Regions from separate parts of the Neptunomonas phycophila genome, predicted to be linked through region 1. Evidence: predicted binding sites of a transcription regulator. Region 1 holds the regulator's gene; each other region holds the start of a gene.
The links. Region 1 encodes FNR, which switches genes on or off when oxygen is low (the NO sensors DNR and NnrR bind a similar motif). Its sites were predicted from a motif close to TTGATNTANATCAA; they were not measured.
Positions count from the first base shown of each region.

Region 2: petA (ubiquinol-cytochrome c reductase iron-sulfur subunit) is a predicted target of FNR. The motif match lies at 2,623-2,636, and genes of this name have one in related genera.
Region 3: BS617_RS06800 (cytochrome ubiquinol oxidase subunit I) is a predicted target of FNR. The motif match lies at 4,170-4,183, and genes of this name have one in related genera.
Region 4: adhP (alcohol dehydrogenase AdhP) is a predicted target of FNR. The motif match lies at 4,664-4,677, and genes of this name have one in related genera.

Region 1 is NZ_MRCI01000001.1:1,879,968-1,885,724, forward strand. It holds gene BS617_RS08600 (heavy metal translocating P-type ATPase) at 1-1,165, shown strand, start outside; gene ccoS (cbb3-type cytochrome oxidase assembly protein CcoS) at 1,168-1,347, shown strand; gene BS617_RS08610 (sulfite exporter TauE/SafE family protein) at 1,353-2,003, shown strand; gene hemN (oxygen-independent coproporphyrinogen III oxidase) at 2,084-3,475, shown strand; gene fnr (fumarate/nitrate reduction transcriptional regulator Fnr) at 3,560-4,336, shown strand; gene BS617_RS08625 (histidine kinase) at 4,562-5,757, shown strand, end outside; gene BS617_RS08630 (response regulator transcription factor) at 5,752-5,757, shown strand, end outside.
Region 2 is NZ_MRCI01000001.1:752,889-758,645, reverse strand. It holds gene BS617_RS03455 (cytochrome c1) at 1-609, opposite strand, end outside; gene BS617_RS03450 (cytochrome b) at 609-1,856, opposite strand; gene petA (ubiquinol-cytochrome c reductase iron-sulfur subunit) at 1,856-2,455, opposite strand; gene rpsI (30S ribosomal protein S9) at 2,722-3,114, opposite strand; gene rplM (50S ribosomal protein L13) at 3,129-3,557, opposite strand; gene zapE (cell division protein ZapE) at 3,761-4,867, opposite strand; gene BS617_RS03425 (LrgB family protein) at 4,965-5,675, opposite strand; gene BS617_RS03420 (CidA/LrgA family protein) at 5,675-5,757, opposite strand, start outside.
Region 3 is NZ_MRCI01000001.1:1,479,190-1,484,946, reverse strand. It holds gene cydD (thiol reductant ABC exporter subunit CydD) at 1-1,187, opposite strand, end outside; gene cydX (cytochrome bd-I oxidase subunit CydX) at 1,193-1,300, opposite strand; gene cydB (cytochrome d ubiquinol oxidase subunit II) at 1,347-2,483, opposite strand; gene BS617_RS06800 (cytochrome ubiquinol oxidase subunit I) at 2,485-4,065, opposite strand; gene BS617_RS06795 (SurA N-terminal domain-containing protein) at 4,252-5,757, opposite strand, start outside.
Region 4 is NZ_MRCI01000003.1:75,146-80,902, forward strand. It holds gene BS617_RS15825 (BMP family ABC transporter substrate-binding protein) at 1-100, opposite strand, end outside; gene gpt (xanthine phosphoribosyltransferase) at 328-852, opposite strand; gene BS617_RS15835 (winged helix-turn-helix transcriptional regulator) at 986-1,444, opposite strand; gene BS617_RS15840 (SDR family oxidoreductase) at 1,557-2,408, shown strand; gene BS617_RS15845 (flavodoxin family protein) at 2,541-3,092, shown strand; gene BS617_RS15850 (HAD family hydrolase) at 3,191-3,838, shown strand; gene BS617_RS18330 (PEP-CTERM sorting domain-containing protein) at 3,871-4,440, opposite strand; gene adhP (alcohol dehydrogenase AdhP) at 4,750-5,757, shown strand, end outside.

The sequences.
Region 1 (5,757 bases):
CAGCTATTTCGTAGCCGCCGTACTCATTACGGCTGCTGTTGTGAGTTACGCTTGGTGGCATATCGCTCCAGAGAACGCATTCTGGATCACTCTTTCAGTACTGGTGGTCACTTGCCCTTGTGCTCTATCATTAGCCACTCCAACCGCCCTAACAGCGGCTACCGGTACACTGCGCCAACATGGCTTACTCATTACTCGCGGGCATGTGCTCGAAAGCCTCTCAACGGCAACGCATATTGTTTTTGATAAAACAGGCACACTGACAGAAGGTAACCTTTCTCTACAGCAAACAGTAACGTTCGGGCATTACGATACTGAGCACGCGTTAACGGTAGCGGCCGCATTAGAAGCCCACTCTGAACACCCAATCGCTAAAGCGTTTCACCGCTTCGGAGCCCAATCAGCCGACAACATAAAGGCGAGTTTAGGACAAGGTATCTGCGGCGAATATAACCAACAACAGTACCGTTTAGGAAAGCCTGAATTCGCCTCTCAACTGTGCAATCAATCGATCAGTTACCGTGACGCCCCCGACCAAGAACAGCAGTGGCTATTATTATGTAACGATCAAGCCCCAATAGCCTGGTTTAGCCTGAGTGATCAAATTCGAAACGACGTTCCATTAGCCCTTAAGCAATTAAAGCGCCTAGGGTTTAGCGTTAGCATGCTCACCGGAGATAGCTCATCGGCTGTATCCGCAGTAGCCGAACAACTCGCTATCACAGACATTATCAGCAATGCTTCTCCGCAGGATAAGCTTGCGCACATACAGCAACTACAGCGCCAAGGGGCGCAAGTTATCATGGTAGGCGATGGAATCAACGACATTCCCGTGTTAGCCGGTGCTCAAACCTCTATAGCGATGGGCAGCGCAACCGATCTCGCCAAAACGAACGCCGATGCTGTACTGATTAGCAGTGAAGTAACCTGCTTAGTCGACGCTATTGTCCTAGCACGTAAAACGCAGCGCATTATTCGTCAAAACCTAGGCTGGGCAATCTGCTATAATTTGCTGGCGCTTCCCCTAGCAGCCTTGGGCTTTGTGGCTCCTTATATGGCAGCTATTGGCATGTCTACAAGTTCACTGGTTGTTGTAGGCAACGCTTTGCGTCTCACTCGGTTACCCCGTCGTAAACCGCTACACTCAGGCCAGAAGAGTCGTTAATTATGGAAATTCTTTTTTTTCTTATCCCACTCGCTGTTATTTTAACGGGCGCTGCTATTTGGGCTTTTTTTTGGAGTGTAAATACCGGCCAATACGATGATCTTGATTCACCCGCGCACAGCATTTTATATGACGACGATGACGATCTCATACCCGACGAAGCAAAACAAGATAAGAAGTAAATAACGTGCCCACCAGCCTCACACTCACCACGGCTATTATATTAGGTTTGCTTGGCAGTGCTCATTGCCTGGGTATGTGCGGTGGTATTGCAGCCTCTATTGCCATGACGCAGTCTCGTCGCTACTACTTGGTTGCATACAACGTTGGGCGAATATTCAGTTACGCTTTGGCTGGTTTTTTGGTGGGCAGTCTTGGATTCATGATCAAAGATCCCGTGACCGGACTTATACTGCGCACGGGTGCAGGTCTCTTGTTAATCGCCATGGGGCTTTATATCGGGCAATGGTGGAAAGGGCTAACCCGAATCGAAAAATTGGGGCAAGGGTTATGGTCTATCGTCCGCCCCGCCGCCAGCAAACTACTGCCCGTTCAGACTCTTAGCCAAGCTCTACTGCTTGGCTTCTTTTGGGGCTGGCTGCCATGCGGTCTTATTTATAGCACGCTTATTTGGAGTGCCTCTGCACAACATCCATTAGAAAGTGCTGTACTCATGTTTACCTTTGGTTTGGGTACCCTACCTGCCATGCTGGCAACTGGGTTATTAGCTAATGAGATCAAACAATTACTCCAGCGCCAATGGATTCATACTGTAGCTGGTATCGTGATTATCGCCTTTGGCATTTACACCATTCCATGGACGGGATTAACGCACTAGCTTGACTCCTGTCAAAACAACACACATCCGTATCCTCTAACATGGCGTCAATACTATGATGATGTACAGAGGATCTATTTGTGGCTCAACCAACTCAACTTGCTTGGAATACAGATTTAATCAAGCGCTATGACCTAGCAGGCCCTCGGTACACCTCATACCCAACGGCTTTACAGTTTGATACTGAGCATAACGAAATTGATTTAATTCGCACTGGGTTGAAAACCAGTGATGTTCATGCGCCGCTTTCTTTATACATACATATCCCTTTTTGCGCGCATGTTTGCTACTACTGCGCCTGCAATAAAGTGATTACGCGCAACCGCGATAAAGCCCAGCCTTACTTAGACACTCTCTACAAAGAAATAGAACAAGCCGCTGCTTGGTACGGTAACCAGCGTATTGTAAACCAATTGCATTGGGGCGGCGGCACGCCTACTTTTATCAGTGACGAGCAAATGCAAGAACTGATGACACATTTACGTCATCACTTTGCTCTGCGCAATGACGATAAAGGCGATTATTCAATCGAGATAGACCCGCGTGAAGCTTCTTCAAACACACTAAAAACATTGCGCGCTACAGGTTTTAACCGGATTAGTTTAGGCATCCAAGATGTTGATCCTCGGGTACAAATAGCCGTTAACCGCGTTCAGTCAACTGAAGATACACAGCGCATTCTTGATGAGGCCCGCTCATTGGGGTTTAAATCCATTAACATGGATTTAATTTATGGATTACCGCACCAAACACTCGAAACGTTCAATAAAACACTCGATACAGTTATCGACATGAGCCCCGATCGCTTATCGGTATTTAACTATGCCCACATGCCTGATCGGTTTCGCCCACAACGACATATCAATGTAGCCGACTTGCCCAGCGCCAATGAAAAATTAGCTATTTTACAGTCAACGATTCAAAAACTGCTCAATGCCGGTTACGTCTATATTGGCATGGATCATTTCGCAAAGCCGACAGACGAATTAGCTATCGCTCAACAAACAGGCAAATTACACCGTAACTTCCAAGGCTACACCACACATGCCGATTGCGATTTAATCGCCATGGGCGTATCGGCTATTAGCCAAGTAGGAAACGTGTATTACCAAAACGAGCATGATATCACGGCGTGGAGTGCAGCCATTGAGGATCGAGGCCGTGCCATTAGGCGTGGCATACAGCTGACTAAAGACGACCATATACGTCGTGATGTTATCACCCAACTTATTTGTCATTTTTCACTGGATACTACCGCGATAGAGACAAAATACGACATCGACTTCTTTGACTATTTCAATGATGTGTTACCTGAAATCAATCAGTTTAAAGAAGACAAGCTGTTATCGGTTAAAAAAGACAAAATTATTGTTTCGCCTGCTGGTCGATTATTGATCAGGCGCATATGCATGGCCTTCGATGCCTTTATACCAAAGGAGCATACCACTCTCGGTTATTCAAGAATTATCTAATATAGCCTTCACCCGCTTTCCTAAATAGTCCATAATCTGCTTTGTAAACGAGGCAGTATTGGCTAATTACGACAGGAAATTGTCATGACAGATTGCGGTAAAGAAGGGAAAGTTCATAGTATTCATCAGTCACACTGCAAAACATGCAGTTTGAGCTCTTTGTGCTTGCCTGTATCACTCAACATGACCGAAATGGACCGTCTCGATGATATTATCGAAAAAAGCCGTCCGCTAAAGAAAGGGGATCACCTTTTTCACCAAGGTGATGCTTTTAAATCCGTATACGCCATTCGCGCCGGTAGCGTCAAAACCTACACAATTACGGACCAAGGCGAAGAGCAAATTACCGGTTTTTACTTTCCTGGTGAACTTGTCGGCCTAAGCGGGTATGACGATGGCATTTATCCGATCTCGGTTAAAATGCTTGAAACAACTGCCGTCTGCGAAATTCCGTTTGATAATTTAGATGACCTTTGTGGCCAACTGCCGGAATTACGTCGCCAAGTTATGCGCACCATGAGTAAAGAGATTAAAGACGACCAGCAAATGATGCTTTTGCTTTCTAAAAAGAACGCTGAAGCTCGTATTGCCACGTTCATATTAAAACTATCGCAACGCTTTAAAGCCCGAGGCTACTCCGAGCACAACTTCCGTCTTTCCATGTCACGCAATGAAATAGGGAATTATTTAGGCTTAGCCGTCGAAACCGTGAGCCGTATCTTTACACGTTTCCAGAAAAGCGAAATTCTGGCTGTTGATGGCAAAGAAATTGAGCTGTTAAGTATCGACAAGCTCTATGAAATATCCGGCGAATGCCCTGGCACTTCAGAGCCAACCGATACGCAAGAGTTATCTATATAAAGCATTCTATCATTGCTCTTTCTTTAGGGCTGACCTCATATACTGCAATGCCGGACTCAAACGGCATTGCCCTTTCAAATAAAAACAGCACTAATTGCGCTCAAAAACTCTCCTTTTGAAGGACAGACAACCGGCCTTATTCAACTAATCATGGTTACAGAAACAGAGTTAACGCCGCCATACCGTTAACCGTGCGTGCGCGCTCTTAGCTCACAAGGGATAACCATGAAATTAATCAGTCTACAATGCCTTAGCCAATATCGCCTGTGGTTTAGTTTAGCCCTGCTAGCCGCACTTTGTAGCTATGCGCTGGTTATTAATAACATGCAGCGTACACAATTATTTCAAGCGACAATCGATCAAGTATTATCAGATGATTACCCCATAGAACAGTCTCTTAGGCGGTTGTTATATCAGGAACCCGACTTATCATTAATCACGCTCTGGAAGGATAATGACCTTATTTATCCGGGTGAGGGTTTAGATAACACACTGGCTGAATTGAGCCGCTTAAAAATGGCTCTCCCGTATTTCACACAATTGTTGAAGTCACAGACTTCTCACCCTTTGATAATCAACAGTAGTCAATATCATTGTTGGGAGAATGGTTACACCGTCTGCACTTGGTCTACATACACCACAACAGCCATATTTATGCCGACACTGTGGTTGGCGATCTTATTCTCGTGCATCGGCTTTATACGTCTTGTTCTGAATTACTACGACAAACTAATCCAGACAATACATGACCTTGCATCGCCTTTATCAAATGTTCACCTATACACCTATCTATTGGGTCAACACATCGATTTCACTTCGCCTCAACCTTATCTGGACACGTTACAACAAGAAACGAACAAAGCTAAGCATCTTCTCTATCAACTCAACCACCTTATGAGACGACCATCACTAAGGCCCCCTAAAGCTAACCCACCCATCAATTACAGCACCACCCGCACACCCGGCGACCTTTTTACTCCAATCGACATCATAAATAAGCACATACACACGTATTTACCAACGCTCTTGCAGCAACGTCGTACTATGGAGATCACCGTCGACTCCATCAGCGCCACGTCATACAGACGCGATGATACGCACAGTGCAATTCAAGCACTCAACCGTATTCTTTCTAATTTATTGGATAATGTGGTTCAACACTCAAACAAAGGGCTATTCATCTATCACTGCAATCAGGACGATGACAGCCTGTCTCTTTTGTTAAAAAATGAGCGATGCTCGCCACATGTGCAAACGCCGATAACAATTAACGATGGTACAGGGCTCGCCTCTTGTAAATCCTTATGCAAAGCATTTGGTTGGCACTTATTAATTGATTGCGATGAGTGCTTTGTATCTGTAACACTCACACTACCCAAACAGACCAACCTTAAAAAACGCCAACAGGACACTTCATGTAT
Region 2 (5,757 bases), 1.1 Mb from region 1:
GCGGTCAAACTCAGCTGGCGTTTGTAAACCCGCCTTGCTGATGGTTAAGCAGCCACCCATTTCTTGACCGGTTAGCGGGTCAATTTTCTTCTCCGCATGCATCAGTTCTTCAGGTGTACAGTGGTTAACTTGCTCACCTTGTAAGTATTCCAAAACGTTTGGCATACCTACATCAGCAAAAACAACGTTATTCACACCCCAAGGACGAGACTCATCTTTATAGAAGCTACGTAAATACGTATAAATCCAATCAGGTCCACGCAAACGCGCTTCAAGCGTTAAATCAGGTGGTGGATTACCAAACCACTTGCCGGCATCAGCTTTTTGCATAGCAATAGTCATTTGATCACCTATTTTTTGGTCACCTAACAACAAATGCTCTTCAACCAACTCATTCGGCATACCCAAGTCATTCGCAGCACGCTCATAACGCTGATATTGGGCAGAGTGACAACCCAAGCAGTTATTTACAAACGTTTGCATACCACGCTGAAGCGACGCCTGATTCTCTAGGTCTATTTCAATGTGATCTAATTTAACCCCTTCTGTAGCTGCCATAGCCACAACCGGGAACAACGACATAACGAAAGCGATTACAAATTTTTTCATTACCCTGTCACCCTTTCCGGAACTGGTTTAGTTTTCTCCAAACGCGTGTAAATAGGCATTAAGAAGAAGAACGCGAAGTACAGACCTGTACAGATCTGAGCAACCAGCGTACGACCCGGTGTAGAAGCAACAACACCTAAGTAACCCAAGATCACAAAGCTTACAGCAAAGATAGCCAACGCCACTTTACTCATCCAGCCTTTGTAACGGATAGACTTAACAGGGCTGCGATCTAACCAAGGCAACACAAACAAGATAGCAATCGCACCACCCATCACTACCACACCAGGGAACTGGGAAGCAGCAATTGGCGGAATAGCACGCAACATGGCATAGAAAGGCGTGAAGTACCAAACAGGCGCAATATGCGGTGGCGTTTTCAGCGGGTTAGCTGGCTCAAAGTTTGGCGCCTCAATAAAGTAACCACCCCCTTCAGGGAAGAAGAAGATTACGGTACAGAAGACAAACAAGAAGACCACAACACCCACAATATCTTTAACAGTATAATAAGGGTGGAACGGGATACCATCACGTGGCACACCATTTTCGTCTTTGTTTTCTTTAATTTCGATACCATCTGGGTTGTTAGAACCCACTTCATGCAATGCAATGATGTGCAGAACAACCAAAGCTAATAGCACGATAGGTAAAGCGATAACATGCAGCGCAAAGAAACGTGTTAGCGTAACACCAGAAATCAGGTAGTCACCACGAATCCACTCAGCTAAATCAGGGCCAATAAATGGCACCGCCGAGAATAGCGAAACAATAACCTGCGCACCCCAGTAAGACATCTGACCCCAAGGCAACAAATAACCCATGAAGGCTTCAGCCATTAGCGCCAAGTAGATTGTCATACCAAAGATCCACACCAACTCACGCGGCTTACGGTACGAACCATAAAGCATGCCACGGAACATATGCAGATACACAACACAGAAAAATGCAGACGCACCCGTAGAGTGCATATAGCGCAACAGCCAACCGTAGTCGACATCACGCATGATGTATTCAATAGACGCAAACGCCCCTTCTGCTGAAGGGTTGTAGTTCATCGTTAACCAAATACCAGTAATAATCTGGTTAACCAAAACGAGCATGGCTAAAGAGCCAAAGAAATACCAAAAGTTAAAGTTTTTTGGCGCGTAGTACTTGGAAAGATGATCTTCCCACATAGCCGTTGCTGGGAAACGGTCATCGACCCACCCCATGAAACCGCCTTTACCCTTATTGCGATAGCCAGCCATTACACAGCCTCCTGATCGATACCGACGACGAGAATATCGTCATCCTCAAACGTATAAGGAGGGATCACAAGATTTGTCGGCGCTGGGGAACCTTTAAGCACACGACCAGACAAATCAAAACGAGACCCATGACATGGACAGTAATAACCGCCCACCCAATCAGCACCTAAGTCAGCAGGCGCGACTTCTGGACGATACGTAGGAGAACAACCCAAGTGCGTACAAATACCCACCAACACCGAAATGTCATCGCGTATTGCACGGTAAGCGTTTTTAGGAATGTAATCAGGCTGCTGCGGTACGCTTGAAAGCGGATCAGCTAAACGACTAGGATCCAGCGCTTCTAAATTTTTTAATGCTTCTTGGCCACGTTTAACAACCCAGACTGGCTTTCCGCGCCATTCTACGATCATTTGCTGCCCAGGCTCTAGCTTACTGATGTCTGCTTTCGCAGGTGCACCCGCCGCTTTAGCCTTAGCGCTCGGATTCCAAGAAGCTACAAACGGTACTGCAGCCCCCACAGCACCTACTGCCCCAACGGCAGAAGTAGCACCGATCAGTAGGCGACGCCGACCCTTGTTCACGCCGTCATTGCTCATCAAGTTCTCCCCCACATTCAGCCCCGCCTTTATTTTTATAAAAAAGATCACCGGCCGAAAAGTATAAAGCTACAAAATTCGGTTCTTTAAAATCGCGAAAATAGTAAAGAATATAACCCTATGATACAAGGTGAATTAATAAATTACCCCTACATTTAGACTAAGTATTGATATAGCACAAGATTATATAGCAGACATAAAAAAACGCCCGAGCCGTGAGGCTTCGGGCGTTTTTCTGAATTGCTTGCCAGTAAACTGGCAGACAATTAACGCTTAGAGAATTGTGGTTTCTTACGTGCTTTACGCAGACCAACTTTCTTACGCTCAACTTCACGAGCGTCACGGGTAACAAAACCAGCTTTACGCAGTGAAGGACGAAGCGTTTCGTCGTATTCCATAAGTGCACGAGTAATACCGTGACGGATAGCACCAGCTTGACCGAAGCCACCGCCGCCTTTAACCGTAGCAAACACATCAAATTTTTCTAACGTTTCAGTCAGTTCTAGTGGCTGACGAACGATCATGCGAGCAGTTTCACGACCAAAGTACACATCAAGAGTACGATCATTAACAGTGATAGTGCCTGTACCTGGACGCAAGAAAACACGGGCAGTAGAAGTTTTGCGACGACCTGTACCGTAATACTGAGTAGTTGACATAATCTACTATCCCCTTAAATTTTCAATTCTTGAGGCTGCTGAGCCGCATGTGGATGTTCGTTACCTGCGTACACTTTCAATTTAGTGTACATAGCACGACCCAAAGGACCCTTTGGAAGCATGCCTTTAACCGCTAGCTCAATAACCTCAGCTGGCTTGCTGTTGATCATGATTTCAAAGTTAGCCTGCTTCAAGCCACCTGGGTAGCCTGAGTGACGGTAGTACATTTTATCTTTACGCTTGTTACCCGTCACGTTTACTTTCTCAGCATTGATTACAACAATGTAATCGCCTGTATCTACGTGAGGAGTGTATTCTGGCTTATGCTTACCGCGTAAACGGCGTGCGATTTCAGTAGCCATACGACCCAGAGTTTTACCCTCTGCATCAATTACATACCAGTCGCGTTTTACTTCGGCTGGTTTAGCAACAAAAGTAGTCATCTATTGTTCGCCTATATAAAAAATTAAGTCTTAACGAGGCTTTCAAAAAGCCGTGCCGACTTACCTTATAATTATTAGTTGTCGTCTATTCATTACTGAAGAAACCACAACAATCGAACCTCAACAATTTGAGGAGCGCGGATTATAGACAAAAAGACTCGCCAATGCGAGTCCTTTACTATAAAAAATCACTAAATTTTAGCCTATGCTTTGTGCTCGCGTGACAGGTATTCATGCGATTGCATTTCCAGCAAACGGCTCTGCGTTCTGGCTATCTCAAACGACAAACGCCCTTCTGTATAGATGTTAGCGATGCTCACTTCAGCAGAGATAATCAATTTGACGCCGCAGTCATAAAACTCATCCACCAAATTAATAAAACGACGTGCTGAATCATCATTCGAACGCCCTAACTGAGGTACATTAGATAACAAAACAGCATGGTATTCTTTTGCTAATTCGATGTAATCATTCTGAGATCGCGGCCCCTCGCAAAGTGCTTTAAAATCAAACCAAATCACATCTTCACAACTGCGGCGTGACACGATTGAACGGCCATTCACCTCAATAGGTTTAGCCACTTCAGCACTTGCGATATCCGGTGCTAATGCTTCAAAGCTTTTAGTTAAGCTCGCATCGGCTTCAGGACCCAACGGATAATGGAATAGCTCAGCCTGTTCTAACGTACGTAAACGGTAATCCACGCCACCATCAACATTTACGACTTCTGTATGCTTATTCAACATTGCAATGGCAGGTAAAAAACGAGCGCGCTGCAAACCGTCTTTGTACAAACCATCAGGCACGATGTTAGATGTTGCCACCAATGAAACGCCGTTCATAAACAGCTTTTCAAACAAGCCACCTAAGATCATGGCATCGGTAATATCAGAGACAAAAAACTCATCAAAACAAATAATGCGCCATTCTTGAGCATAACGCTTCGCCAACTCATCTAACGGGTTTTTAGTCCCATCAAGCCCACGCAAATCAGCGTGTACACGCTGCATAAACCGATGAAAGTGCGTCCTGTTTTTACGAGTAAAAGGTAAACTATCGTAAAACACATCCATTAGGTATGTCTTACCGCGTCCAACGCCACCCCAAAAGTACAACCCTTTAACCGGCTCGACTTCTTTTTTCTTAAAGCGACCACTCAAGCGGCCAATAAACGAAGAAGGCTGCTCGCGCTCAGCGGCTAACAGATCATCATACAAGCGCTGCAAGTGCGTAATCGCTAACTCTTGGGCGGGGTCATAGGCAAAATCATCACGTTGCAGATCTTGTTTATAACGCTCTAATGGAGTCATTCTCTGACATACCTTTTTAATCGAAGACAAAAACAGTGGCGCACTTTACAGCGCATATACATGAGAAGCAAACGCGCTAAAAATATAAGCTAGCGAACTAACCAATCCCAAGCACAGCAACCACAACCGGAACTAAAAATGCGGTCATCAAGCCTGTAATACCCATAGCCAAACCAGCAAAAGCACCCGCCAGCGCGCTCATTTCAAAAGCGCTAGCCGTACCAAAACCATGAGCAGCCAAACCCAACGCAAAACCTTTTACGGCATCATCTTTAATGCCCAATACACGAAACACAAACGGCGCCATCAAACACCCCATCGCGCCGGTAATTAATACAAAACCAGCGGCCATAGAGGTAATACCCCCAATTTTTTCCGCAATGCCGATCGCTATTGGAGTTGTAACGCTCTTGGGGGCCAACGTCAGCAGTAACTCGTCAGGCAGGCCAAACGTCATAGCCACCAACAACACCGACACCATGGCAACCAAAGCACCCGTAAAGCACGCAATAAATATCGACAACCACATTTCGCGAATACGCTTAAAGTGATCAAACAAAGGCACAGCCAATGCGACCGTGGCCGGGCCAATCAAAAAATGGATGAACTGAGCGCCTTCAAAATAGGTCTTGTAATCGGTCCCTGTGAACACCAAAAATACAATGATGATAAACATGGACACCAACACTGGATGCAATAAGGGGCTGCCATTCGCTCGCCGGTTAACCCAACACGCAAAGATAAACACACTAGTCGTCAATATCACCCAAAACAAAGGCTTAGCAGCGAAATAAACCCAAAAGTCCATTACGCACTCTCCTCTTTCGCTTTATGACGAGATTTATCCAGCTTAGCCGCCAACTTAAATACGGCAGCGGTCAAGAACAAGG
Region 3 (5,757 bases), 400 kb from region 1:
CCAACACCTGACTCCCCACTGAGCCAAATACGTTCGCCTTCGTGTATATGACCGGAGATTGAAACTAGCCGAGTCCGCTTATTCGCGTCTAAAGACAATGAATCAAAAAGTATCAGTGTTTGTGGGGTCTCACTATCTTTCAAGTGAACTTGTGTTGTAGAACTATCAATAGTTGAAGCCTCTAATATCTGCAAAATTCCTGATGCTGCTGCTTCTGCTTTTTGTTTGGCGTGATAGTCTTGCCCTAATTGGCGTAAAGGAAGGTAAAACTCAGGGGCTAATAACAACAAGAAAAAAGCATTAGTCAAAGTAACAGGCGAAGAACCCAGCTGCCAAGGCAACTTTTCGAGCAAACCTAGTCCTAAATACAAAGCAACCATTGCGATAGATAATGAAGCGAAAAGCTCTAAAGTAGCAGTCGATAAAAAAGCGAGACGCAGTACCCCCATAGAAGTACTTTGATAAGCTTTTGCACTTGATGAAAGCCTTTCCCTTGCATCTTCAACTCTTGAGAGACGTCTAAGCTCAGATAAACCTTGGTTCATATCCATAAATTGATTGGATAACATAGCCAGCACTGAAAACTGCTTTCGGTTAGCATTTGCAGCTTTATGCCCCACCAGAACCATAAAAAAAATCACTAAAGGTGTCGTCAATAAAAAAATGAAAAACGTAATAAGCGATATAGGCAACACCGTTAGCAGTATAATAAATGGGACTACAGTCACCATAAATGTCTGCGGTTTATAACGCGAATAATAGTCATCTAAGGCATCGACCTGCTCATAAACTCGAGTCGATAAAGCGGCATCTTCATCAATAACCGATCGTTTAGGCCCTAAAAAAGTTAATTCGCTTAATAATTTTTCCCGCAAATTGAAACGAATGTTACGACTCGCTTCAGAGGCGATAACATCTCTGCTGAGATGTAAAACTGATCGCAAAAGCCACGCTAACAGGCCTAAAATCAACATAAAAAACGATAACGTATTAAATGAGACGAGATCGGCAAAGAGGTTAGATAAAGCCCACGCTTGGACAACTATCAAAAGCCCTGCCAACATGCCTAGCACATTCACATAGCGATATTTTATACGTTGAAAACCGACTAAATCTTTCAGGAATAACGTTTCATTAGTAAAAGAGCGCCCTTGATGGCGCTCTTTGTTTTTAGAGTCTTGATTCATTTAGCTCAGGCTTCCTCTTCACCCTCATACCCTTTAAATTCGAGCCAAACAGCATTAATGATGCCAAATGAACACGCTAGCAGCACACCCAGAATCCAAGCAAAGTACCACATATCTTATTCCTCCACCTTGAAGCCACGCTTCAAAGTTATTTACATATTAATACAATGAGTGCGTATTCTTTTCTATGTGAGCTTTACTAATACGCCCGAACATAACCCAGTAGCTCCATAAGGTGTAAATCAAAATAATTGGCACAAAAACACACGCGACAAAAAACATGATTTTAAGTGTCATTTCACTGGATGTTGCATCCCAGAGAGTCAAGCTCATTCCGGGCTGTGAAGACGACGGCATTAAAAAAGGAAACATTGATCCCCCAGCGGTAACTATAATGCCCGCGATACCCAGCGATGAACTCAAAAAAGCCAATGCGCCTTTACGCAGAGCACCAGCCAAACTAGCTACTAACATGCCAGCAACCCCCAACACAGGCGCAAGCATTAACACAGGATATTTTTCATAGTTATTCAGCCATGCTCCAGATTGAATCTCAACCGACTTCATTAATGGAGTTAAGACGTCATTACCATTCACCTGGCTGGTGATCACATACCCATCTATTCCAAAAGCTAACCACAAACCTGCAAGCACAAAGCACAAACATGCCAATAACCCCGTGATTAATGTTGCGCGTGCAACTTTGATTAGCAAGTGGCCATCAGTCTTCATCAGAAGCCAAGCCCCACCTTGAGTCATGATCATTAGTAAGCTAACAACACCGCATAACACAGCAAAAGGATTCAATAGAGCGAAAAACGTGCCTGTATATGTCACCCGAAGGTAGCTATCAAACTCAAAAGGTACTCCTTGCAATAAATTACCAAATGCAACACCGAAGATAATTGGCGGCACAGCAGAGCCGAACGTAATCCCCCAGTCCCAACTATTACGCCATGAAGGGTTCGGTAATTTAGAACGGTAATCGAAGCCAATGGGTCTGAAAAAAAGCGCGACTAAGGTCAAAATCATTGCAAAGTAAAAACCCGAAAAAGAGGTCGCATAAACAATAGGCCATGCTGCAAAGAGCGCACCACCGGCGGTTATAAACCATACTTGATTTCCATCCCAATGCGGGGCAATGGAATTAATCATTACGCGACGTTCGATATCATCGTTGCCAACTATTCTCAGCAGGCTACCTACTCCCATATCGAAGCCATCGGTTACCGCAAAACCAATCAGCAAAACACCTATCAATGCCCACCATATTAGTTTTAATAATTCATAATCCATTTTACTGCTCCCCCTGAACGCGCATTTGAGCTATGTCACCTTCTAAAGCATAGCGCCCTGTATGTAAGCTGGATGGTCCTTTTTTGGCGAATTTAATCATTAGGTACATTTCGGCAAAAAGGAAAACAGTATATAGAGCAGTCATCAAGCCCATCGATAGCCAAATCTCGCCTGCTGACAGACTAGATACGGCGACATGTACCGGTAATATTTCTCCTATTGCCCATGGCTGCCTGCCATACTCAGCCACAATCCACCCTGTTTCACAAGCGATCCACGGAAGCGGTAGACTACATAAGATAATACGAAGAAATAAACGGTTGTTGCCGATGCGTCGACGCGCATTTTGATAAAAAGCAGTGGCAAAAATGATTAGCATGATGAAACCTGCCGCGACCATAATACGAAAAGCAAAAAAGATAGGCGCTACACGAGGGATACTATAATCAACAGCTTGATCTATCTGTTCGGAGGTTACGTTGTTTATGTCATCCGTAAATGCAGTAACTAGTAACCCATAACCTAAATCGTCTTTTACTTTTTCGAAATTTTCTTTAACAAGTGCGTCTGTAGAACCCGAGCGCAACTCATCAAGCAATTGATTAGCATAAATGCCATTTATTATACGTTGACGGTTATGAGCCTTTAGATCCGCTATCCCTTCCACCTCCTCAGTAATAGAGCGTGTTGCGATTAAACCTAAGACTCCTGGGATACGAATAGCATATTCCGTCTCCCCTATTTCCTGATTCGGAAAACCAATTAGTGTAAAAGCAGCAGGGGCTTCATGCGTATGCCATTCAGCTTCGACAGCAGCCAGCTTAACTTTTTGAACATCACCTAGCTCATAGCCAGACTCGTCACCTAAGATAATGACACTGAGAATAGAAGCCAAACCAAAAGCCGAAGCGATAGCAAATGAACGCCGCGCAAAGGGTAAATCGCGATTTTTTAGTAAGTAATAACTGGAAATGGCTAATACAAAAACCGCACCTGTTACATACCCTGCTGACACAGTATGAACAAACTTAACTTGCGCTACAGGGTTAAATAGCAAAGCGCCGAAGTCGACCAACTCCATTCGCATCGTTTCATAATTAAACTCTGACCCAACAGGATTTTGCATCCATCCATTAGCTATCAAAATCCACAAAGCCGAAAAGTTAGAACCCAATGCAACACCCCAAGTCACTAATAAATGCTTAAGCTTGCTTAGGCGGTCCCAGCCAAAAAAGAACAAACCAACTAAAGTTGATTCTAGAAAAAAAGCCATTAAACCTTCAATGGCTAGTGGAGCTCCAAAAATATCTCCCACATAATGGGAATAATAAGACCAGTTTGTTCCAAATTGAAATTCCATGGTTAAACCGGTTGTCACGCCTAAAGCAAAGTTGATCCCAAACAACTTTCCCCAAAACTTGACCATGTCTTTATAGACTTGTTTTCCGGTAATAACATAGACCGACTCCATGATGGCGAGAATGAATGACATTCCCAACGTCAGGGGAACAAAAAGGAAATGGTACATTGCAGTTAAAGCGAACTGCAATCTAGACAGCTCTACTACAGCTTCGTTAATGATCATCATTTTGACCTACTTCTGCATATTTAAATTAGGCGCTTAACACAGTAAGAAGCACCTACCACTAAACTAGTGCAGATTAAAATAGGCCCACATTTAAATCATTAACTTACATCAACAAATGCTAATATACATAGACAAAAAAAAGCCTAGCAAACAAGCTAGGCTTTTTCATATACGTCTGTTCTATTTACGCTCAATTTCAGCGCTATCAGTAACGGACTTAGCAACCATTTTATACGCTTCCTGACCTTTCATTGAGGCTAAATATTGCCCCATTGCGTTCAACGTATCTTCATTTTCTGCCGCTTCTGATTGAGTCACAGCAGTTAATTGAATGACCGCCACACTTCCGTCAGCTAATACAGCTTTAGAGGCTGTAGGAGCACCATCAGGATGCGGCATAGCAAATAGTTTACCAACCACTTCGGCGGGAGCTGAAGAAGCTGAACGGCTAAGCGACTCAAGCGCATTTACCTGAGCATCATCAGCAGCCATGGATAATGATGTACCGCTATTTAACGCGGCTAATTTACTATCAGCTTTTTCATTCAACGCTTTTGAAGCATTATCATAGGCTATTTGATCTCGTAACTGATCAGAGACTTCTTCTAACGATAGCTCTCGAGGCTCAAAATGGTCTTTGACGCGTAAAACCATAGTACGGTCTTGATCAATCTCTATCGGCGTACTATTGAGTCCTTCATTTAATTGCTCATCAGCAAATGCCGCTTCAATTACTTGAGTGTTACTCGTAAACACATCCGCCCCACCAGAACGATCAAAAGGCTCACTCACTTCAATAGGTAAGCCCATTACTTCCGAAGGCTCAGCAAGGTCTCCTGCTGAATACGTGGTATCCGCTAATTGCTCTAAGCCTTCTACGTATTCAGACTCAACTTTACGAGTCACGATATCATCTTCAAGAGAACGCTTTAATTCTTCAAATGAAGGCATTGTAGACTCGGTTTCGCTGATCAGTTTGATGATATGGTAGCCAAACTCTGTACGCACTGGCTCAGAAACATCGCCAGGTTTTAACGCAAGCATCGCATTGTCAAAGGGCTCAGATAGCATACCCGTTGTTATATTACCGAGATCACCACCGGATTGAGCCGAGCCAATGTCGTCCGATTCAGCTTTAGCTAGCTCATCAAACGCAGCACCCTGATCCAATTGCGACTTAATTGATTCAGCTTTAGCTAGCGCTGCTTCATCATCTTGGTCAGGAGAAATTTCAACCAAAATATGCGCTACATGACGCTCATTTTGCGGTGCAAAGGACGCTTGACGCTGTTGGTATTCAGACTGTAACTCTTCATCAGTAACAGTTATCGCATCACGCATCGCCTGCTTATCAAGCACAATGTACTCTATAACGACCTGCTCTGGCGTTGTTAACGAACTACGCTCTTGATCATAGCGAGCCTTAATTTCATCGTCGGTGACTGCTACTTTAGCGGCTTCGATATCTAACGGCATAGTAAAGTAGTTACCTGAACGCGTTTGCGTTTCAAGGTCAACTACCTGTTTTAGCTGCGCTGGCACAACAAACGATGAAAGCTGATAAGCATTAGCCTCTTGAGCTAAGATTCGCTCTTTGCGCATCAAGTCACGATACATAAGTGGCGTTAAACCAGCGTTACGAAGTACCGCCTGAAATTGATCCGAATTAAACTTCCCGTCAATTTG
Region 4 (5,757 bases), on a different contig from region 1:
CGACTTTAAATGGCTCTGCCGCTTGCGCTGTTAACGCAGCTGCAAGACCAATACCTGCAGCTAGGCCTGTTAGGGCTTTTTTAAACGCGGTTTTTTTCATGAATCCAATCCTCATACCCATGTAATGATTCGTTAAGGGAGCCTGTTGGCTGTTGAGCCTATGAGATGCAAAAAGCTGACCAAAAAGACAGTTTTTTAGATTTCATGCGGACTTGCTAGCCCTAGGGGCTCGCGCAGATCACTGTAGCGCCTTAACACCTTATTTATTCTGCTCTTTTTCGGTGCATCTTGGATGCTAAACGAAACAAACGGTACCCGTCTAGCGCCTTATGTGTTTCTGGCTGCCAGCGGTGTTGCAAACGCTGGTTCCATATCCCACGGGAAACGGATCCATGTATCTTGGCTTACTTCAGTAATAAAGGTATCCACTAGAGGGCAGCCAGCAGGCTTGGCGTAAATAGTTGCAAAGTGCGCTTTAGGTAACATCTCACGAACCACACGTGCTGTTTTACCCGTATCGACTAGGTCATCTACAAGCAAGAAGCCTTCACCATCACCCTCAACCCCTTTAAGAATATTCAGCTCACCTTGCTTCATGGCCTCGGCACCTTCCTCGGCTATACCGTAGCTGGTTACGCACACGGTATCGATCAATCGAATATCTAATTCACGAGCCAAAATCGCCGCAGGAACCAAACCGCCTCGTGTGATCGCTATAATGCCTTTCCACGGGCCCTTTTCCAATAACCGCCATGATAAAGCGCGGCAATTACGGTGCAGCTCATCCCATCCCACCGGAAAGTCGCGATGGTAGGGTAGTTGTGGTGTCGCTTGCGCAGTGGGTTCTGACATCTTACTTTCCTCAATATGGCTCTATCGTCCATAACAATCTGTCAGGACAGTCAGCTAAATCTTTATACAGTTAACGGTAAATAATAACCCAGAGGTCAACTTTTTGCAGCATCCGATAGATCGCTATAACCAATCACGGGCTGTTCTGCGAATGCTTCGCCTGCGCTTCTAAAATCTCGAAGAGGTTGAGTTCGATCCAATCTGCCAACGCTTCAACCTTGCCACTCACCTCAAGCCCTAGCGACGTTAGACTATACTCAACATGCGGCGGAACAACAGGATACGAAACGCGCTTCACAAAGCCATCACCCTCCAGCCCTTGTAAGGTCTGTGCTAGCATTTTCTCGCTAACCCCAGATACCTTACGGCGCAGATCACTAAAGCGGTAAGTCCCTCCGGCTAATGCGACCAAGACTAAAACTCCCCAACGACTCGTTACATGCTTCAATACCTGTCTGGAAGGGCATTGCTCTGCAAATACATCACCGCGCTCCATTCTCACCGACAAAGGTATACCTATTTCACCCTGTATATAAGCAACGTCGGGCGGCGTCTTAGACTTGTCATCATGACTGATCATATCTTTTTTCATACTTACCTTTTTGTACGTACTTACTAAAAGTGAGTTTGGAGTTTAGCATAGATTACATCAAGCGACTTCTTGATTACTGATTCAATCATTTTCGATTCAAAAGGAGCACACTATGATTGCTGTAACCGGAGCGACAGGCCAGCTAGGCCGTTTGGTCATTCATGAACTGCTTAAAACACAACCTGCAAATAGCATTATCGCCGCCGTACGTAGCCCTGAAAAAGCCGAAGACCTTGCGGATCTCGGTGTCGTTGTCCGCCAAGCAGACTATGATCAACCAGCAACGTTAGCCACAGCCTTTAACGGAGCCAAAAAGCTCTTACTCATTTCATCCAGTGAGATCGGAAAACGAGCGGCTCAGCATTCCGCGGTTATTGATGCAGCCAACGCTTCAGGCGTCACCCTCATCGCATACACCAGCCTTTTGCATGCAGATACCTCCCCGCTGGCATTAGCTCAGGAGCATGTCATAACCGAACAAAAGTTAGCCGAATCTGGCGTGCCTTTTGTTCTATTACGCAATGGCTGGTACACCGAAAACTACTTGGCCAGCATACCTTCCGCTCTTGAGCATGGCGCATTCATTGGTGCTGCAGGCAATGGAAAAATAGCCTCAGCACCTCGTGCAGACTATGCCGCCGCCGCTGCCGCCGTCATGGCATCGCCGCAAGATCAAGCAGGCAAAGTTTATGAACTGGCAGGTGATACCGCTTATACGCTTGCCGAATTAGCACATTACCTAAGCGAGACCACGGGCAATACGATCCAATACCAAAACTTACCCGAAGCAGAATTTGCCAAAGTATTGGTTGGCGCGGGTTTGCCTGAAGGCTTCGCAAATATATTGGCAGACTCAGATGCAGGCGCTGCCAAGGGAGCTCTATTTGATAGTAGCCATCAATTAAGTCAGCTGATAGGTAGAAATAGCAAACCAATGACTGAATCTCTTAAAGCGTCACTCTAAGTTTGTAAGATCCGATTAGCACAGAGCAAATAATAAAACGGAACTTTGCCTAGCCTCATCGGTTAAAACAAATATGACTCAAGTAGAGCGTTAGAAACGAATGTCCACTCAATCCTTAGTAAGGGAAACATTATGGCTCAAATAATAGTTGTTTATCATTCAGGGTATGGCCACACCAAAGTGGTAGCTGAAAAAGTAGCTGAAGGTGCTAATGCATCGCTTATCGCTATCGACGAACACGGCGACATCCCCGAGAGCGCATGGGACGAGCTTAATGCCGCCGACGCTATCATTTGGGGCTCCCCAACTTATATGGGTAGCCCGAGCTGGCAGTTTAAAAAGTTTGCAGAAGCCACCTCCAAAATTTGGTTCACCCAAGGCTGGAAAGATAAAGTCTTTGGTGGTTTTACCAACAGCGCTAGCTTCAACGGCGACAAACAAGTTTCATTAATCGCGTTACAAACACTAGCCTCACAACACGGCGGTATTTGGGTGAGCTTAGGCTTATTGCCAAGCAACTCTAAAGATGCAACCCGTAAAGACCTAAACAACCTAGGCGGCTCGGTTGGCCTGCTGGTTCAATCACCATCTGACGCCAGCGTCGATGAAATCCCGCAAGGGGACTTAGACACCGCTGTTTCCTATGGGAAGCGCGTAGCTGAAATCACAGCTAAGCTAGCGTAAATTATTCATGACCATGATAAGGGCGCTTTGCGTCCTTTTTTATTGGCCAACAAGCAGGTAACGTATCTAGTCAATTACTCGCTAAAGGTCTGTTTAGAATGAAAAAGATCGCTATATTCGACTTCGATGGTGTCATCGTCGACAGCTTGATGATCAAACTGGATGCCTTTATCCACTGTTTTGGAATACCACTAACTAAAGAACAGCAAGCACAAGCCAAACGCATTCATCTGTCTACCGGTGGTATTCCTCGGGCCGTTAAAATTCAAATGATGCTTGATACATTTCAATCGGAATCTATAACAGGAAGTATGGATGATTTCTTAGCTCGCTTTCAGATTACGCTAGACGACCGGATGCGATCTCTTACAATAGACGACGCTACTCGCTCAATGCTTTATACATTACAAAAAGAAGGTATAGCAATATTCATCAACAGCGCAGCGCCGGTTAATGAAATTAAAGAGACACTAAAGAATAATCAACTATTGGATTGCTTTGTCGCCGTGTATGGCGGGGATGAACGAAAACCAGAGAACTTCGATAAAATAGCGGCCATCACTGGCCAACATGTGAACCGTGTATTTGTGGGTGATGCCGACTATGACGAACAAGCCGCACACGAACGACACATACCGTTTATTCGCTATGTTGGATACGATGATTTATTCACAACACCGGCTCAGTGCCTTACTGCCAACACCATGCCTGAACTGACTGATATGATTTTAACAACGTTACAATAATACGCCTGCACTCCTCAGCGCAGGCGTATTCACTAAGCGTTTGCTTTTTTACGACGGCTGTAACCGATAGCCGCCAAACCTAAGCCTAGTAATGCGAGTGAAAGTGGTTCCGGCACCTCTTGCTGAGTCGCTGTATTGGGTGCAAGCACACTGGGTGTTCCTGTTAACGTATACGAGACGAAATCTAAGCCTCCTTTAGCATAGGCGTTAACATTCGGCCCATTAGACCACGATAGATTAAGTGTTTGATCACTGGCAAAGCTGGTCCACTGCACATCGCTAATCGACAGGCTACCCATTAGCAGATAATCATAGTGTGGGTAGATAGTGGTGGAAAATATACCCGGTGAAGAGGCGTTCCAAGACAACAGCTGAGTACCATCAATATAAAAGTTAAAGTACTCACTGCTCAAATCGTAGTCGCCCTTAAGCATAAGCCCGAGTGTCACATCAGCGAAGGTGACATTAGTCGGCAAAGTAATTGTCTGCGAGTACGTTTGTGCCGTGTTTACAATGGGGGTTAAATCGGCTGTGATGATGGCCGATTGAGCCGCCCCCGCAATCATCGAAAAACCAACTGCAGCGTAAGCTAATAGTTTCATGACTAATTCCTTAAAATAACTACTGTCTCTAAAAGCAAACATTACGCCACATATTCCAATCCATTGTTTTGCTTTAGTTTTTATAAAAAAGTCTCCAATAAGAAACATTAAATGTAAAAATTACTGACACTTTTAACAGACACATAAAGACAAACCAGAGCTTACACCAAGCATGTGGCAAAAAATCTAATCGCTTTAAACAAACGCTAAACGCTCTTGAATGATGATCTAGATCTAAACACGGCGTCCTGATATCGGTTCTAATATTCTTTAACGATTTCTATTTACACGAAGTAAAGGAGAGTACCCATGAAAGCAGCCGTTGTTAATGAGTTTAAAGGGCCTTTAGAAATCAAAGAGATGCCTCTTCCGACAGTTAAAGCACATGATGTACTCGTCAAAATCCATGCGTGCGGTGTGTGCCATACTGACCTTCACGCTTGCCATGGTGATTGGCCAGTCAAACCTAAAATGCCACTTATTCCAGGACATGAAGGTGTAGGAGAAGTTGTAGAAGTAGGTAGTGAGATTTCCCATTTAAAAGTAGGGGATCGAGTTGGCGTACCTTGGCTATACAGTGCCTGTGGCCAGTGTGATTATTGCTTAGAAGGCAAAGAAACCCTCTGTTTAGACCAGCAAAACGCAGGCTATTCAGTAGATGGCGGGTATGCTGAATACTGCTTAGCTGATGGCAACTACACCGTCAAAATTCCGGACGGGCTCAGTTATGTCGAAGCGGCACCTTTGTTCTGCGCCGGCGTCACCACCTACAAAGCGCTCAAAGTGTCCGACGTAAAACCGGGTCAATGGATGGCCATTGTCGGTGTGGGCGGCTTAGGGCACTTAGCCATCCAATACGCCGTAGCTATGGGGATGAATGTGATTGCCGTAGACACTGGCGATTCTAAAATGGCTTTGGCAAAAGAACTTGGGGCGAAATACAGCATCGACTTTCTGAAAGATAGCCCTTCCCAAAAGATAGCTGAACTAACCAACGGCGGCGTACACGGCGTTGTTTGCACAGCCGTATCAAAACCCGCCTTTTCCGAAGCCTACAAATCAATCCGTCGCGGTGGCGCTTGCGTACTGGTGGGTTTGCCGCCCGAAGAAATGCCGATCCCCATTTTTGATACCGTACTCAACGGTGTCCGCATCATCGGCTCCATTGTAGGCACACGCAAGGACTTAAAAGAATGCCTACAATTTGCCGCTGAAGGCAAAGTCAAAGCGACTATAGAAACGAAGAAACTAGAAGACATCAACGAGATCTTTGCCGATATGGAGAAAGGGGAGATCACCGGCCGTATCGTGATGGAA